Regions from separate parts of the Sporomusa sphaeroides DSM 2875 genome, predicted to be linked through region 1. Evidence: riboswitches for the same ligand, from Rfam matches in the RefSeq annotation. Region 1 holds a riboswitch; each other region holds the start of a gene.

Region 1 (4,169 bases):
CTGGTGACAAGGCCATCCAGCACTACGGCGGCCCGCCCGGCAGCCGCCCCAATAATTACTCCCACCAGGCCTGCCATTGACAAACTGCCTACTTTTGTCAATACATCCAGAGGATCCTGTTTATCAGGCTCATTTACCACCCAGGACCGCCGGATAATCACCCGCTCACGGCCGGTGAGGTTTTCCAGCGGCTGTTCACTATAGCAGGAGGCAACCGCCAAACCGGAAATTGTGCCGGCTATGCCCATTTCACCCAGTCCGATTACCTGCACACCGCTGGCGATGGCCTCTGAAGCCGTTTGGATTCCCACCTTGACGGCCTGTATTGTTTGCGTTCTGGTTAATGCCGGACCTTGCAGCATATTTGCCGTACCATAAGCAATTTTTTCATGCCGGACTTGCGCGTATGGCGGCAGCCCGGCGGCAACGCCGATATCCACCAGGACCAGCTTGGCCTGCGCATGTTCGGCAAAGCTGTTAATCACAGACCGGCCCTGGCAAAAATTATTAATCTTTTGGACGGTTGGTGTTTGCTCATATCTGCCTCTGGCTGCCAGGGCGGCTTCGCTGTCGGCAGCCATAATGATAATGCTTTTTTCCAGATTGCGGGGACGGGGATGGCCTGTAACCCCAGCCAGCTGCCGGGCAATATGTTCAAAAGAATGTAAACTGTTAAGCGGCTTGGTGAGGTTATCCAATCGCAGTTGACAGCGCTCCATCGCCTGCTCATCCAAGGGTTTGATGGTTGCCAGAATATCGTTAAACATGAGCCTGCCCTCCCCGGTTACTGTTATCAAGCAAGGTAACGGCTGCCTTCAACATGTCAATGGCGACTGAAGCGCCGATGCCTTCTCCCAGCCGGACCCCCATGTCGACAAACGCTTCCCGCCCCAGACAGCGCAAGGCAATGATATGGGCCGGTTCACCGGATAAATGGGACGCAAACAGGTATTCTTTGCTTACAGGCTGGATGGCATGGGCAATCAAAGCCGCCGCCGTGGTATTAAGGCCGTCAATTATGACAGCACAGCGATTAGCGGCAGCACCAAGAACAACCCCGGCAAGGGCTCCGATCTCAAACCCGCCAACCTTGGCCAATACATCAAGCCCGTCTTTGGCATCCGGTTTATTAACCGCCAACGCCTGGCGGACAATGGCAAGTTTTACCTGCATGCGGCTGTCCGATATGCCGGTCCCCCGCCCGGTAATCTTGTCCGGCTCCAGGCCGGTAAACGCACCGACAATGGCAGCACTGGCCGTCGTATTGCCAATGCCCATTTCCCCCAGGCTAAAACAATTGTAGCCTTCACTCACCTTACTGTTGACAATCTCAATCCCGGTTTCGATTGCCTGTACAGCCTGCTCCCGGCTCATGGCCGGCCCTTGGGTAAAATCCTGAGTCCCATAAGCAATCTTCCGGTGCCACAGTCCGGGAACATAGGATAAGTCACCTGCCACCCCAACATCCACCACCACCAGGTCAGAACCGCTGAAATTGGCAAAAGCGTTGGCACTGCCCCCTTTGGCGATAAGATAATTGGCCGTCATATGCATAGTAGTTTCCACCGGATAGGCACTGATACCCTGCCGGGCAACTCCATGATCTGCAGATGTTACCACCATGCAGCTGCGGGGCAGGCGCGGCTCGGTCTCACCGGTGATGCCTGCATACTGTCTGACCATGTCTCCCAACCGGCCAAGGCTGCCTGCCGGCTTGATCAGACTATCCAGCTTATCCTGTACCTGCTGAATAATCACAGTATCCGGGGCAGTAATTTTCACTAAGGTATCTTGCAGTAAACTCATAGCAACCTCCCATTATGTTAAGTAAAGAAAACACGGCTTGCGCCAAACCTTAGGCAAAAAACAGGGGGCAAAAATAAAAGGCTCTTTTGGGCAATCCCAAAAAAGCCTTCTTTTCCATGAAGGATGTAAAACGGTGTAAGGCAGGTCTCCTGGCTCCCGGTTCATCAATACTTACGCCTTCCCCTTGACGAGTGGCCTGTGTAAGCTCTCCTCCGGTACAGTGGCGGGCCCGCGCTTATGTATGGTGTGGCCATACTCAGACTTCCCTATTCTCCCCCGGTAGTAGTACCTTGTGTCACCATCTAATCTCAAATTTTAAGTGACACAAGATACTAGCCGGCGGCACCTTAACCGTATTATGCAAAATTTCCTTAATTATAACAGAGTCCTGTAAATACCGTCAATATGAACAGGCCGGGAATATTCCCGGCCTGTTTTCTGAAAGCATGATTATCCGCAGAACCTGGCTACGGCTTAATGGTGTCTTTAAAGACTTGCTTGCCATCTTTCATTTCAATAATAACGGCATTTTTCTCTGCATCATGGGTGGCATTTAAGGTCGTCGCACCAGTGATAGCAGCAAAATCTTTGGTGGCGGCAAGCGCCTCACGGATCTTAGCCGGCTCCACACTGTTAGCGCGTTTGATGGCGTCAATCAGCAGATTGGCGGCATCATAACCCAAAACAGCCAATGCATCCGGCACTAATCCATACTCTTTTTTGTAAGCTTCAACAAAAGCTTGTGAGGTGGGACTGGTGTTATCCACCGAGTAGTGGTTGGTAAAGTAGGTGTTATTTAACGCGGCGGCTGTGCCAATTTCTATTAGTTTAGGCGAATCCCAGCCATCACCGCCGATAATGGGAACAGTAATGCCCAATTCGCGCGCTTGTTTTACAATTTTGCCTACTTCCTCATAATATCCGGGCACATACAGCACTTCAGGATTAAGGGCTTTTATTTTGGTTAAAATAGTCTTGAAATCCTGGTCCTTTTGCAAATAGGCTTCTTTGGACAAAACCACGCCGCCGCCTTTAGTAAAGGCCTCTTCAAAGAAGGTGGACAGTCCTTTGCTGTAATCACTGCTATTATCCACTAAGATAGCGGCCTTTTTAAGGTTTAAGCTATTGAGGACAAAATTAGCTCCTACCGTCCCCTGGAACGGATCAATAAAGCAGACGCGGAAAGTATAGTCTTTTACCTTATTGGTTTTTTCATCCACCGTTACTTTCGGATTGGTTGCCCCTACTGCTAAAAGCGGAACTTTGGTTGCTTCAGCTACACTGGAGGCAGCAATGGCGTTCGAACTGGCAAACATACCTGTGATGGCGACTACCTTGTCCTGAGTTGCCAGTTTGGTCATAGCGTTGGCGGCTTCAGAAGGTTCACTCTTATTATCGGCAACAACGGCGGTTATTTGTTTGCCAAGCACTCCGCCTTTGGCATTGGCTTCTTTAATAGCCATTCTGGCACCATTAGCAGAAGAAGTACCCATGGTTGCGTTACCGCCAGTCATTTCATTTAGAACACCAATTTTGATGTCATTGGAAGCGGTCCCGCCGCAGCCTGCCATAACTCCTGCCATTAACAGCACAACGGTTAGTACGGCTACTAATTTTACACTTGTTTTACGCATTACCCAATTTCTCCTCCCTTTTTTTGACCCATAAACCGCTTGCTTTTTGCCAGGCTCGCACTTGGCCGGCTAATAAAAGCAACGATTTTTTATAAAGCAGACTTAGCTTCAGGTGGGGTTTTAACCCCATCTGAAGGTTAGTTCGCCCTTATCCAGAGACTTAGTCGCTCTTACTCCCACCTGGAAAGGTGGGAGTCTTAGAGCGAGTTAGTCATCGGATAAAGTAAACTTAGCTTCAGATGGGGGTTTTCAGCCCATCCGAAGCTAAGTCTCCCTTAACCAGAAAAAATTAGACTGCCTGTTTTTTTGAAAAATCAGGCAAAAAGTATACTGTCTATATACTTTTATAGTATTTTTTTAATCCTGTTTCTTCTAGTTCTACATTATATTACATCACCCAGGCTTTTTCAAGATAACGAACCATCACAATCACTAATTATCTTTATTTTTTTCACCATTTGTACTCTCCACAAATACACGCCCCTTATTCGTCCTTCCTCATTACCCTTTACCGAAAATTCGCTTATCTTTTTCGTGAAATAACCCACCTAGTACGTAGTAAATTTGGCCAAGAGACTTCTTTACTCATTTTACCAATCCGTGTTATTATAAACATACCACTTTATAGTTGAAGGAGGTTGTTAGTTTGCCGGGCAGAAATTTATCCATTGCTATTGCCGGAAGCTATAGGAAAAACATGCGGTCAGTGCCCTAGTGGGATAGTAGCTT
Region 2 (3,847 bases), 1.5 Mb from region 1:
CGGAGCGAACGGGGGAAATGCTTGTGCAGCATGTCCGTTTTGTCGCTCAAGTTAGTTCCCAGGCAGCGGATAAGCTAAGACTAGGTATAATTGAATCTGCAAAATTCTTGCAAAAGTTTCCCGAACATGGGGCATGACTTATTGATCGCAAATGTCTATAGGAAACTGCTTGTGGACAAACGTTACCTCTTTATTTACAAGATTAAAGACAATACGGTATATCTTGATTATGTGGTTGATTGCCGTCAAGAGTACCCCTGGTTGATTTAATATAAATGAATTCTTAAATGACTGTTTGTCAGGGCGGTATTGACAGGTATTTCCGGATATGGTATAGTCATATGCATAGCAAGGATAAACTAAATATTTCGAGATAGGTGCCCTTAGGGGCTTAATAGGGAAGTCCGGTTAGAAGCCGGCGCGGTCCCGCCACTGTAACGGGGAGTAAGCTTAAGTTATACCACTGGGATGTATTTCCTGGGAAGGTTTAAGCAAGCCATGATCCGGAGTCAGGAGAACTGCCTGTCTGACAATCACCGTTTTTCACCCACGAGGTATGGGGAGGGGATTACAGTAGACGCTTCTATGGCGTAGCTGATTAATTCGCTCCTGGTATATAAACCAGGAGCTTTCTATTAGTCTACTGATTATTACTCCCAGCTTTTCAACGGTTGGGAGTTTTAATATTTCTTCAGGACATTCTTCTCAAAACGCTCCTTTCGAACTTTTGCGCCGCTGGCGCGCGGGCCAATTTGGCCCTAATTTTTTACAATTATACTTTAACATAAAAATTGTATTCAACAACCAATAGCGTGGCAAGAGCAGTTGAATACACCGGGAAAACTTAATATGACAGTATAGGTGCCTGCGAGGCTTAATAGATAAGCCGGTGCAATACCGGCGCGGTCCCGCCACTGTAATGGGGAGCAAACTCAAAAAATGTCACTCTTGGGAAGGCCTGAGCCAGCGATGATCCAGAGCCAGGAGAACTGCCTATATGATAATCACCGTTTTATCCACGAGCGATGGGGAGGGGATTAGCGCAGCAGTTTGGCTTGTGCTTATTTTGTCCCGGCGTATGTTATACGCCGGAATTTTATCGGTATAGCTACTGTTTTGTCTGTCTCCCTGCCTTTCAGCAGGGAGACTTTTGTGTTATGGCTCGCAGCTTTCCAGGGGATGCCGCAATATTGCAGCGGGAGATAATAGCGTAATGCTCCCATCACTGTCGTGGGTCCTGCCCTTCGCTTTAACGGTTTTGACTGACTAAGACGGTTTATAAACAAGGAGGATACCAATGAGGAGAATTGAAAAGTTAATGGAACTTTTTCACAACTATGACCCCGCTACATTGAGGCATTGTCAAAGTGTTGGTATGCACATGCTGGAATGGGCGGATTGTATGGGGTTTTCCGATAAAAAAATACAAATAGCATATTATTGTGGCTTAATGCATGATATCGGCAGATTGTGCCTGCCTGGCAATGTATTTAATAAACTTGAACCATTATCAGACGACGAACAGGATATGCACAAACTTCATACGGTATATGGCTGGGTCATCCTTAATAGTGTGGGGCTGAAGGAAATAAGTCCTATTGTTCGTTATCACCATGAACGGTATGATGGAACAGGATATCCGGAAGGCCTGAAAGAAGCCGAAATTCCCTTTTTAAGCAGAATGCTTTCTATCTGCGATGCTTTCGATGAGATGACAAACAGGCAAGGAACGAATAATCTAAGCGGCCGCCAGGCGTTGCAAGCAGTGGAAACCTGCGCCGGGACACGGTTTGATCCGTGGCTGTGCCGGCAATTTGTCAGTTATATAAGGAAAGTAGAAACACTAAAAGCGGTTGCTAATTTCGCATAAACCGGTTGATATCAGATAATATAAGAGGGATGTGTAGTATGATTTTACATATTGCTAACGGCTCAATACTGAAATCCTATTTAGAGACTAAAGGCATTTCAGGCCAGAAGATTATTGCGTTTAATGAATCCATGATTACCGGGAAATGCGCGGAGACAATTTTTAGTGAGGAATTCTTTCAATTACGGGCAGAAACCTTACAGGTTGATTATGAGCGCTATAACGAATTGACGGTGACAGAACTAGAGGCATTATTAAGTCACTCGTATTCGGAGATTATATTATGGTTTGATGCCGATATGTTTTGTCAGATGAATATTTTAACCTTGTGCGCCTATCTGGATGCCAGCAACTATCAGGGGGAAGTGCATTTGCATATTATCCGGCACGATTTTTGGCAATATGATAGTTTGCAGGACATAATACTTATATCCTATCAAATTAACCCTGCGGGATATTACGAGATATACCGGGAGGTTCTCTTGCAAAGATGGCCAGCAAGAGAAAAGTATCCGGTTTTTGCAGAATTAAACGCAGGAATTAACTTGTACACAAACTATATTTCCGCTAATAGTGATATTCGGTTAGCCATAACAAAAATGGTTAAAGAAAACAAAGATAAACCGTTTGTAATAAAAGAAATAAACGAGAAATATCCGCATTATGGTATCGGTGATTACAATATTCAGCTGATTTATCGTGATATAGTAGATACGATTCAGCTTAATATGGATTGACAATCACTTCCTGCAGTGTTATGCTAATTTCATAAGAAAACTACATATGTTAGAGATAGGTGCCTTACAGGCTTAATAGGGAAGACCGGTTAAATGCCGGCGCGGTCCCGCCACTGTAACGGGGAGCAGGCTTAAGATATACCACTGGGATGTATTTTCTGGGAAGGTTTAAGCAGGCTATGATCCGGAGTCAGGAGAACTGCCTATCTGACAATCGCCGTTTGTTACCCACGAGGTATGGGGAGGGGATTATAGTAGGCGCTTTTATGGCGTAACTGGCTAATTCGCTCCTGGTTTACACACCAGGAGCTTTCTGTTCGGGCTACTGTTCAAACCTCTCACCGCTACGGTTGAGAGGTTTGCTGTTTTAATCACAGGCTGCTCCCATCATCCTGGTAACGAAGGCGTGTCCGGTACTCAAAAAATATGAAGGAGTTGTTTTTGGCCAATGAAAAACATCTATTCGATTATCACCACCCTGTGCATGCTGGCTGTATTTGGCTGCGTAAGTCTGGTTCCGTCACTGGCAGCGGCTGCACCGGCTCAGGCAGGCAAAAAGGCTATTTTAGTTGTAAGCTTTGGTACTACGTATCCTGAAACCTTAAAGACAACCATTGAAGCTGTTGAAACCAAAATAAAAGCAGAATTTCCCGAGTACGAAGTTCGCCGGGCTTTTACTTCCCGGATTATCATTAAAAGAATTGCTGAACGTGACGGCGTGAAAATCGATACCGAAAAAGAAGCGCTTGACCGTTTAAAAGCCGAAGGCTTTAATGAAGTTATTGTTCAGCCGCTGCATATTGCTGCCGGTGAAGAGTTTGATTTGGTGAAGGGTGTTGTAAAACATCATGAAGCCGCTAAAACCTTTGACAAAATTGCGTTAGGCAGACCTATTATGTATTTTATGGGACAAGAAGAGAAACCTGATGACTATTTAGCTGCTGCTAAAGCATTAGAAAACCAGTTCCCCAAACAGAAAAAAGACGAAGCCATTGTACTGATGGGACATGGTGGCAGCCATCCCGGAAATTCGGCTTATGCCGCCATGCAGCTTAAATTACAGGATGAAGGCTATAAAAACGTATATCTGTTCACCGTGGAAGGGTATCCGTCCTTCGACAATATGCTGGCTAAATTAAAAGCCAACAAAGTAAAAAAAGTTACTCTTATGCCGTTCATGCTGGTAGCCGGTGACCATGCTACCAACGATATGGCCGGTGATGAAGAGGATTCAGCAAAA
Region 3 (4,169 bases), 1.6 Mb from region 1:
GCCATCACCATATAAGGGATGAAGTTAAATGCTAAGGCAGCCAACCTGGGAGTTTTCCCGTCAGGTTGGTTCGATTATATCCGCATAGCAAATAGCCGACATATGCCGGCTATTTGCTTTTAAATTTAATATTTATGTTTAAAAGTTAGTAAGAAATTTAATGGGGTTGCATAATAATTCGTTCCCGTGTGGTTTACAATATCGTTTCTATCCAACAGATTGTCTACAGTCAAAGAAGCTTCATTGTTTTCATCCATTTTGTAAGTGGTGCTCAAGCTAGTCAGTAAATATGGCTTCATTTTTTGAGAATGCGCAGTAGCTGTTGCGGCAACACGTTCTGTTAAATAAGTTCCATTCAAGCTTGTACTCCATTTATCCTTTTGATAAGTTACTCCTCCTGTCAATTGCAGACGTCCATATTGTCTGTCCCAGTATTTTTTCACTCTCGGATCATTGCCTTTAGCTTTTGTTTGAGGATTGCCATAATTAATCCCCCAGCTATATGACCAGCTATTTTCCCCGCTTATATCACAGGTTAACTCAACGCCGGTGTTCTTAAAATCTTCATTCGTATATTTTGATATTCCTGTTGTCGAGTCCCAGGTCGCAGTAATATTATCGGTAATATCAATATGATACACCGCCGCCTTCCACCTATGACCACCATCTATCTTCTTCCAGCCGAGCTCATAATTAACACCGGTTTGCGGCTTTAATTCCGGTGCCGGCAACAGATTGTAGGCGCTGCCGTATATTTGCTTAAAGGTAGGCAAAATAAACGACTGGCCAATACTGGCGTATATATTATCCTTTTCACCTAATTTGTGAATAAATTGTCCGGATGTGCTGAAATTGTTGTAATTTGCATCTTGGGCAGCACCGGCAGTCCAGGTTTCACGGGCACTTAAGATGAAAGAGTTCGCATCACTGAGTTTTTGTTCCCATTGTCCGTAAATACCATAAACCTTTCTTTCCTGCTCTGTTTTAGTCCCAACGATGTGTTTAATCTGATTAAAATATTCATTTTTATATGTAAATCCAAAAATAGTATTGACCCTGTCATTTATCTGCCAATGTTTCTGGGCGTCAATCCCGTAAGTTCTATCCTTTTGATCGACTTTATCAGGCGCGGGACTCAGTTTTCCAGAACTATTATAATTAGCAAACCCTCTTGAAGTAGGCTTATTGTGATTATAATACAAACTGGCTTTTAGATTTTCATCACTATATCTAAGCTGTGCTATATTATACTTGTTTGTATAGGTTTTATCATTTTGTAAATCGCCTGCTTGCGCATCCAATAATTTCTTCCAGTTATCGCCAAACCAGGTCTGATATCCATTTTCATTGTCCATATAGTTATACGAAAGCGATAACTTATCATTAAAATTATATTCTACTGATACACTGTCTTTATCAGAACCCCTAAAGGTAGTCGTTCTGTCCCCTGCAGCACTGTTAGTAATTTGAATTTTATCCAAACTGCCCCATCTTGTCTTACTGTAGCTCAGATTCAATTTTCCCATATTAAAGGTTGCATTGTGATTTTGCTGGCCATAATTGCCAAAACCTGTCGATATCGTATTATCAAATTGCTTTTTCATAATAATATTGATAACGCCGCCCATGGCTTCACTGCCATATAAAACCGCGCCACCACCTTTTACAATTTCCACCCGTTCAACATTTTCCACCGGAATGGAATCCAGATAGTAGCTGCCGGACATATTAATCGGGACTCCATTTACTAAGACCAATGTGCCATTACTTACGCCGCGGATAATAATTGGATTGGACATAGTAGAATAAGGATTTCCGTTAGGTCCATAAGTACTGTAGGAAAAACCGGAAATTTTTTGCAAAGCCATTTGTATATTCTCAGCACCGGTATTTTTTAAATCTTGATTCGTCAAAATGGTAGTAGAAGCCGGAACCTCAACATCAGGTTTTTCAGAACGGGTAGCCGTTACAATTATCGAATCAAGGGTAAAATCCTCCACTGCACCGGCAGCCAAAGCTGCCGGCCCTCCCCCACAGCATAAGCCGGTAATGATGGCCGTGACTAACATACGCTTTTTCAGAACGCTTTTCTTTTTCATCCTCATTCTTCCTTTCATAATAAAATAAAAAACTCCCGGCCATGACAGCCGGGAGGATTCTACAGCAACAGCCAAATAAAAACTCCTGGTCTAGAACCAGGAGCAAATTCAGCAAAACAACAAAACTCACCTGGAATATATTCCAAATAAGCTAGTGTAACTGTAATCTCCTCCCCATCACTCGTGGGTAAAACGGCGATCTTTAGACAGGCAGTTCTCCTGGCTCTGGATCATAGCTCTCCCAAACCTTCCCAGGACTCTCATCCCAGTGGTATTTTGGTTTGCTCCCCATTACAGTGGCGGGACCGCGCCGGTCTTGCACCGGACTTCCCTATTAAGCCCTTTACAGGGCACCTGTCTAGCAATATTCAATTCACATCAGAGAAGAACACTTAACTCAATATACAACTTCACTTCACCATTTTAGCAAACATTATCAAAAATCGTCGTTTTTAGAAGATATATGTCAAAATTTACTCTGGATTATAAGGGTAAACTATATACCGGTCATATAGTCAAGTCTTTTTTCCCAGGCCTGACCACTTTTGTTATCCCGACATAAGAGGAGCTAGCTTTTATCCTAAATAAAAACTAACCTTTCTTGACACAAACCCAATTCATCATTAATAATGGGGATAAAAGAAGGTTTTAGGTTCAACCATTGTTTTATGCACCTGGATTCCTATATGTAATAAGCGTAGGAGAATACAACATATGACAATTAACAAAGAAAACTATATTACCGCCGGTGAATTGGCCTCTCTCTATGCTATTCCCAAGCAAACCTTGCTTTATTACGACAAACACGGACTATTAGTTCCAGCCTATGTCAGCGAAAACGGCTATCGCTATTACTCGGTTTCTCAATATCTCTTGCTGGAAATTATTCTAAATATGAGGAAATTAAATATTTCCATTCAGGGCATAAAGAATTATCTGCAAGATCGCAATGTTGATAATTTCGAACAGATATTACTGGCGAAAGAAAAAGAATGTGATAAAATTATAGAAGATACGCTAAACATTAAAAAGAGCTTACATTTGTCTTTACAAACAATAGAAAAAATACGCAAAACCCGGTTCAATCAAATTCAAGTAAACTTTCAAAAAGAAAAAATTCTATTTGTCAGTGAACCTTTAACCGAAACCATGTCTTTGCGGGAACGGTTCAGGCTTCTGTCCAAACATAATCAAACCGCCTTCTCCAAAAAACACTTCAAGGAATTTACTACCGGCTGGATCATAGATAAAGATGATTTTTTTGCAGAAAAATTTAATAAAACAATACAATATTTTACGCCTGTTTCTCATTCCATTCCTAAGAAGCACTGCTTTATCCGTCCGGAGGGATTATATCTCACCATACGCTTCCAAGGAACTTATTACCAACAAGTAGCTTCCGTATATAAGGAAATCCTCGATTTTGTGCAACGCAATGCCTTGCAGATTGTCAGTAATGTATATGTTTTCCCGCTGAAAAACCACTGGCTTACTACTGATACAAAAACATATATCAATCAAATCTCTTTTCAGGTGGAGTACACCACCTGCTAAAACAAAAGGCGGAATTGGGCTCAGTTTCTTTAACTAAGCTCAATTCCGCCTTTTCCATCATTTAGGGTATACTCAGGCATTTCATGCTCCTTGAACTGGATCATCATTGCCTAAACCTTCCCGGACTCATAGCTTTCATAGCCTGGCATAAGCTTACCACCAGTTAATCAACTTTGTGATGACATTTTCCTGCCGTATTTCCCGAGAGAATATTCCGGTAAATTTCATGAGCTTCTTCAGGATTTTTGCCATTTTCTAACGCCTTCCGGGCATGAATCACTGCGGTGCGGTATTTTTTGTGTGCCTCATCTTGAGAAATGTTTTCGATATTTTTAGAGTCGAAATTCATTACTTTGCGAAAAATCTCATGAATTTCTTCCGAATTTTTCCCGGCTTCTCGCGCCAGTTGAACATGCTTTAGTGCACTTTCATAACGATGCTTGGCATGCGGTTCATTAGGAATTTGATACTTAGGATGCTTTCTTTCCGTATTCATTATTTTCACCCCTTAAAATA
Region 4 (4,169 bases), 2.0 Mb from region 1:
TTGGCAACATAGCCGCTGATATAAATATGTCCGCCCTCTTTTTTGGGTTCAAGTCCGTGAATGATGGCGTTTTCCACCAAGGGCTGCAAGCTAAGGGCCGGAACCGATATTTTCATCAATTCAGGCTGTATCTCAATGGTGGCCTGAATCCTGTCACCAAACCGCACCTGCTGAATACTCAGATAATCCTCAATAGACTTGATTTCCTGCTGCAGGGTGCGCATTTCCTCCATATCCCGCAGATTGGTGCGCAACAGAGCTGACAACGAATGGACAACTTCCTGTGTGCGCTCCGCACCTTCGAGCAACGACAAGCGGGCAATGGTGTTGAGGGCATTAAACAGAAAGTGAGGGTTAATCTGTGCCTGCAGTGCCTTCAGCTCGGCTGCCCGGAGCAAATTCTGCAGCTCGGACTTTGCCTTCAGCTCGGTCATCAGCTGTTTTTGCACCAGATTGGTTGCGCTCATTTCCACAATATAATTAGCCATAAGATGCAGCAAATCAGCCGCTGCCTGCAAACGATGCTCAGGAATAATAGCAATTTTATCAAACAGTTGGGATAGAATCTCTTTATCCATGCCCAGAGGTAAGAGCTGGTTGAACATTTCCTGCTTGGCATCAAAATCCGGATTGGGTAATACAACCTGGCCTGCCAGTAATGCCCCTACATATTCGTTTTGGACGATAATGGGAGCGGCAAAATCGGTTAAACCGCTGTGACAATGATACACAACCGGCCGCTGCTGTTCCATAGCGTTGCGTCCGCCCCGGTCATCACAAGCCTTGCACCGCTCAAACCCGTCGGGAAAGGAACGAACATAACAGCAAAAATCAGTAAATTTGCTGGGTTTGGTTACAGGTGCACCGTTTGCATCAACAGTAACAGCAGCGATACCGGTGGCTTCCGAAAATTTATTTTGTATCTCCTGCAGGCTCTGAACATTAATAATCTCGTCAAGGCTAAACCGTTTGCCGTTATGCACAAAACATCCCCCCTACCCAAACTATAGATAGCATAAAAGAAATCAGCATTGTAATTTTCCTGATAAGGGGATATTTTGGCTATTAGCACTGTCAATTCCTGCTATAAATTGACAGTGCTCCACCAAAAATAATATCATATGGCCGTCAAATGCTGCGAATCCGGGTTGCTGACCGCAAAATCGGCAAGCCTGGCCATAGTATACATGGTATACGCCATCGTCCTGAGCATTGAGACCATTAAAACAGCTCCCGTCCCCTCCCCTAAAGCCATGTTGGCTCGAATTGGCACATCATCGGCCAAAATATTGCCTAACAGCAGGGCATAGCCCATGCCCGGCTCTTTGGACATATGAGAAGGCAGGCCATAGGCTTCCACTTCTCGATTTATCCGGGAAGCACAGGCAAAGGCTACCGCGGTGATAAAGCCATCGATAACAAACGGAATCTTGCGCCTGGCGCACTCTGTCATCCCGGCACAGATAGCGACAATATCAAAACCGCCCACACACCGCAGGATATCTTCAATCCTGCAGAAGGTTTCCCGGTGACGCTCAACTCCTTTGGCCACAACCACGCATTTTCGCTTTAACATATCGGTAGTCGGAGCGCTGGCACCATAACCGACAACAAACTCAGGGAGTATCCCGGTCATTGCATGCAGTACGGCTGAGGACGTAGTGGTATTGCCAATCCCCATTTCACCAAAGGATACTAAATTAGCACCCTGAGTATCAATAGCATACCCCGCCATTTCCTCGCCAACCCGCCAGGCCTCGTCAAATTCGGCTTGAGTCATGGCTTCTGTTTTCATAAAATTCCTGGTTCCCGGCGCCACCCGCCGGTATATGCCTGCTGTTTTTGTATTGTTGATGCCGATATCAATTACCGAATACGGAACATGATTGGCCTGGCAAAAACAACTGATCGCCGCCCGGCCATCCACCATATTTTGCGCTTGCAGGTAAGTAATCTCACTGGGAAAGTCCACTACCCCCTCTTCCACCACGCCGTTGTCGGCAGCAAAAATCAAGTGATATGGTTTTATTTCCGGATGCATGGTCCCCCATGCAAGCAACAGTTTTTTAAACAGCTTCTCCAATAGTCCCAGGCTATCCGGCGGCTTTGCCGCACCATTGATTAAATTGTCTACTTTAGCCCGATAATCCATACTTACGCCCCCTCATTTTATACTTATCCGGAAGAACCGCTGATGCACGCCTTATAACCTCCAGCATTTAAATTAAAAACCCAGCCCCAAAGGGCTGGGTTTTACTTTCATAAAATCCTGTCCTTCCGGTACTACCTCTGGCGCGGAGGTAAATAACAGCCAAAACAGGCAGGTCTCCTGGCTTACGGATAATCAGAACCCCTGGCCTTCCCGATTACCGGTGGCTTGGTTTGGGTGTTCCTCCCCGATTACAGTGGCGCGACCGCGTCGTTTAAGGATTGTGCATCCTTCCGAGCTTCCCTATTCTCCTCTTACTGCTAAGAGGCACCTGTATGGTGGCAGATATGCAATTATCCATCTACTTTTTTTGCACACTTCTACAGTCAAAACCATTCTCCTGTCAGTATATGCAGGGTTCGCAAGATGTTAAAGCATTTAGTCAAAATAGTTCTATTTTCCCCCGCTGTCCCGGCCTGTCCGGTTGTCCGGCAAACAAAAGCGCTGCCGCAGGCATTTGCCTGCCAAAATAGTTATCCCTCGTCATAGTATGTCATTTTTTTGCGGTCCTTTCGCTGCCTGTCCTTCACAAGCTTGCACAAACAGCAAAATGATGGTATCGTTTTAGAAAATTACAGAGCAAGGGGAGGCCGTTGCCGTGCAAAAAATCCATGAATATTTTATGACACCCATTAGTATTTTGGGCACAGGCTGCACAGAACGGATTGCCGGTTACATTAAACCTATGCTGTTTAGAAAAGCACTGATTGTCAGCGACAAAACACTCGTTGAAACCGGGCTGATTGACAAGCTGCTGGCATTACTTGATGCCGAAGGTATTTTTTACATAATCTATAAAGACGTTTCACCTAATCCTACGGTAGCTCAGGTAAATTACGGGTTAAAACTGTTCCGGGATAACGGCTGCGACTTTTTGATTTCTTTTGGCGGCGGTTCTCCTCATGACTGCGCCAAAGCCATTGCGCTATTAGCTGCCAATGGCGGCGAAATTGCCCACTATGAAGGTCTCAACAAATCCGCCAAGCGGTCCGCCCCCCTTATTGCTATCAATACCACTGCCGGTACCGGCAGTGAATTAACCCGCTTTTGTGTCATTACCGATGAAGAGCGGCATGTAAAAATGACTATCAATGATTGGCATGTTACCCCCATTATTGCTGTCAGTGACGCCGAACTTATGCTGGACATGCCTCCCGGTCTAACGGCCGCAACCGGTATGGATGCCCTGACGCATGCCATTGAAGCCTATGTTTCCACCAATGCTACCCCGGTAACCGATTGCAAAGCCGTTAAAGCCGTGGAATTAATCAGCGCCAATTTAGTGACCGCCTACCAAAGCGGCCATGACTTACCCTCCAGGGAAGCCATGGTCTATGCCGAATATCTGGCAGGTATTGCCTTTAACAATGCCAGCTTAGGGTATGTCCATGCACTTGCCCACCAGCTTGGCGGGTTCTATAACCTGCCGCATGGTTTATGCAATGCCATCTTATTGCCTGCCGTCATGGAATTCAACCTGCCGGCAGCCGTAACCAGGTATGCTGATCTGGCCCGCGCCGCCGGGATTGACACCACAGGCTTACCGGCAGAAGCCGCTGCAAAACGCTTCATCCAGTTGGTGCAGCAGCTCAATAAGGCGCTGGAATTACCGGCAAAACTACACGAACTGCGGGGGTTCAGAGCCGAAGATATCCCCTTGCTGGCGGAAAATGCCCTGAAGGACGTTTGCAGCCTAACCAATCCCCGCCAAGGCTCACAGCAGGATGTGGAGGCCATTTACCGGTCAATCCTGTAAAACCTCCCATAATAAAAGGTCTGACCCCAGTCGGGTCAGACCTTTTCCTTATTAGCCAAACATAGCAATACCCAGCGGTGTTACCAATAAAGGATGGGGGGGAACGTGGACTTTGCGGCCAAAAGCTTTGCTGAATTCAGTTTCAAACCCTTGCAGACAGGCAGTGCCTCCCACCACATAAACAGGATAGTCATGATATTCCTC

The links. Region 1 has a riboswitch for cobalamin ahead of cobT (nicotinate-nucleotide--dimethylbenzimidazole phosphoribosyltransferase). Riboswitches for the same ligand answer to the same signal wherever they lie in the genome.
Region 2: linked by a shared signal. The riboswitch ahead of SPSPH_RS03155 (HD-GYP domain-containing protein) and the one ahead of cobT (nicotinate-nucleotide--dimethylbenzimidazole phosphoribosyltransferase) in region 1 are both predicted to bind cobalamin.
Region 3: linked by a shared signal. The riboswitch ahead of SPSPH_RS03410 (TonB-dependent receptor plug domain-containing protein) and the one ahead of cobT (nicotinate-nucleotide--dimethylbenzimidazole phosphoribosyltransferase) in region 1 are both predicted to bind cobalamin.
Region 4: linked by a shared signal. The riboswitch ahead of SPSPH_RS05255 (nicotinate-nucleotide--dimethylbenzimidazole phosphoribosyltransferase) and the one ahead of cobT (nicotinate-nucleotide--dimethylbenzimidazole phosphoribosyltransferase) in region 1 are both predicted to bind cobalamin.

The regions. Positions count from the first base shown of each region.
Region 1 covers NZ_CP146991.1:4,146,693-4,150,861, forward strand. Annotated here, with positions in the region: gene SPSPH_RS19130 (nicotinate-nucleotide--dimethylbenzimidazole phosphoribosyltransferase) at 1-767, opposite strand, end outside; gene cobT (nicotinate-nucleotide--dimethylbenzimidazole phosphoribosyltransferase) at 760-1,806, opposite strand; cobalamin riboswitch at 1,929-2,114, opposite strand; gene SPSPH_RS19140 (ABC transporter substrate-binding protein) at 2,274-3,440, opposite strand.
Region 2 covers NZ_CP146991.1:695,651-699,497, forward strand. Annotated here, with positions in the region: cobalamin riboswitch at 359-540, shown strand; cobalamin riboswitch at 843-1,011, shown strand; gene SPSPH_RS03155 (HD-GYP domain-containing protein) at 1,298-1,870, shown strand; gene SPSPH_RS03160 (hypothetical protein) at 1,909-2,607, shown strand; cobalamin riboswitch at 2,648-2,828, shown strand; gene SPSPH_RS03165 (sirohydrochlorin cobaltochelatase) at 3,056-3,847, shown strand, end outside.
Region 3 covers NZ_CP146991.1:757,206-761,374, reverse strand. Annotated here, with positions in the region: gene SPSPH_RS03410 (TonB-dependent receptor plug domain-containing protein) at 126-2,174, opposite strand; cobalamin riboswitch at 2,292-2,472, opposite strand; gene SPSPH_RS03405 (MerR family transcriptional regulator) at 2,814-3,653, shown strand; gene SPSPH_RS03400 (hypothetical protein) at 3,817-4,149, opposite strand.
Region 4 covers NZ_CP146991.1:1,210,007-1,214,175, reverse strand. Annotated here, with positions in the region: gene SPSPH_RS05260 (sensor histidine kinase) at 1-983, opposite strand, end outside; gene SPSPH_RS05255 (nicotinate-nucleotide--dimethylbenzimidazole phosphoribosyltransferase) at 1,118-2,152, opposite strand; cobalamin riboswitch at 2,303-2,499, opposite strand; gene SPSPH_RS05250 (iron-containing alcohol dehydrogenase) at 2,832-3,965, shown strand; gene eutJ (ethanolamine utilization protein EutJ) at 4,017-4,169, opposite strand, start outside.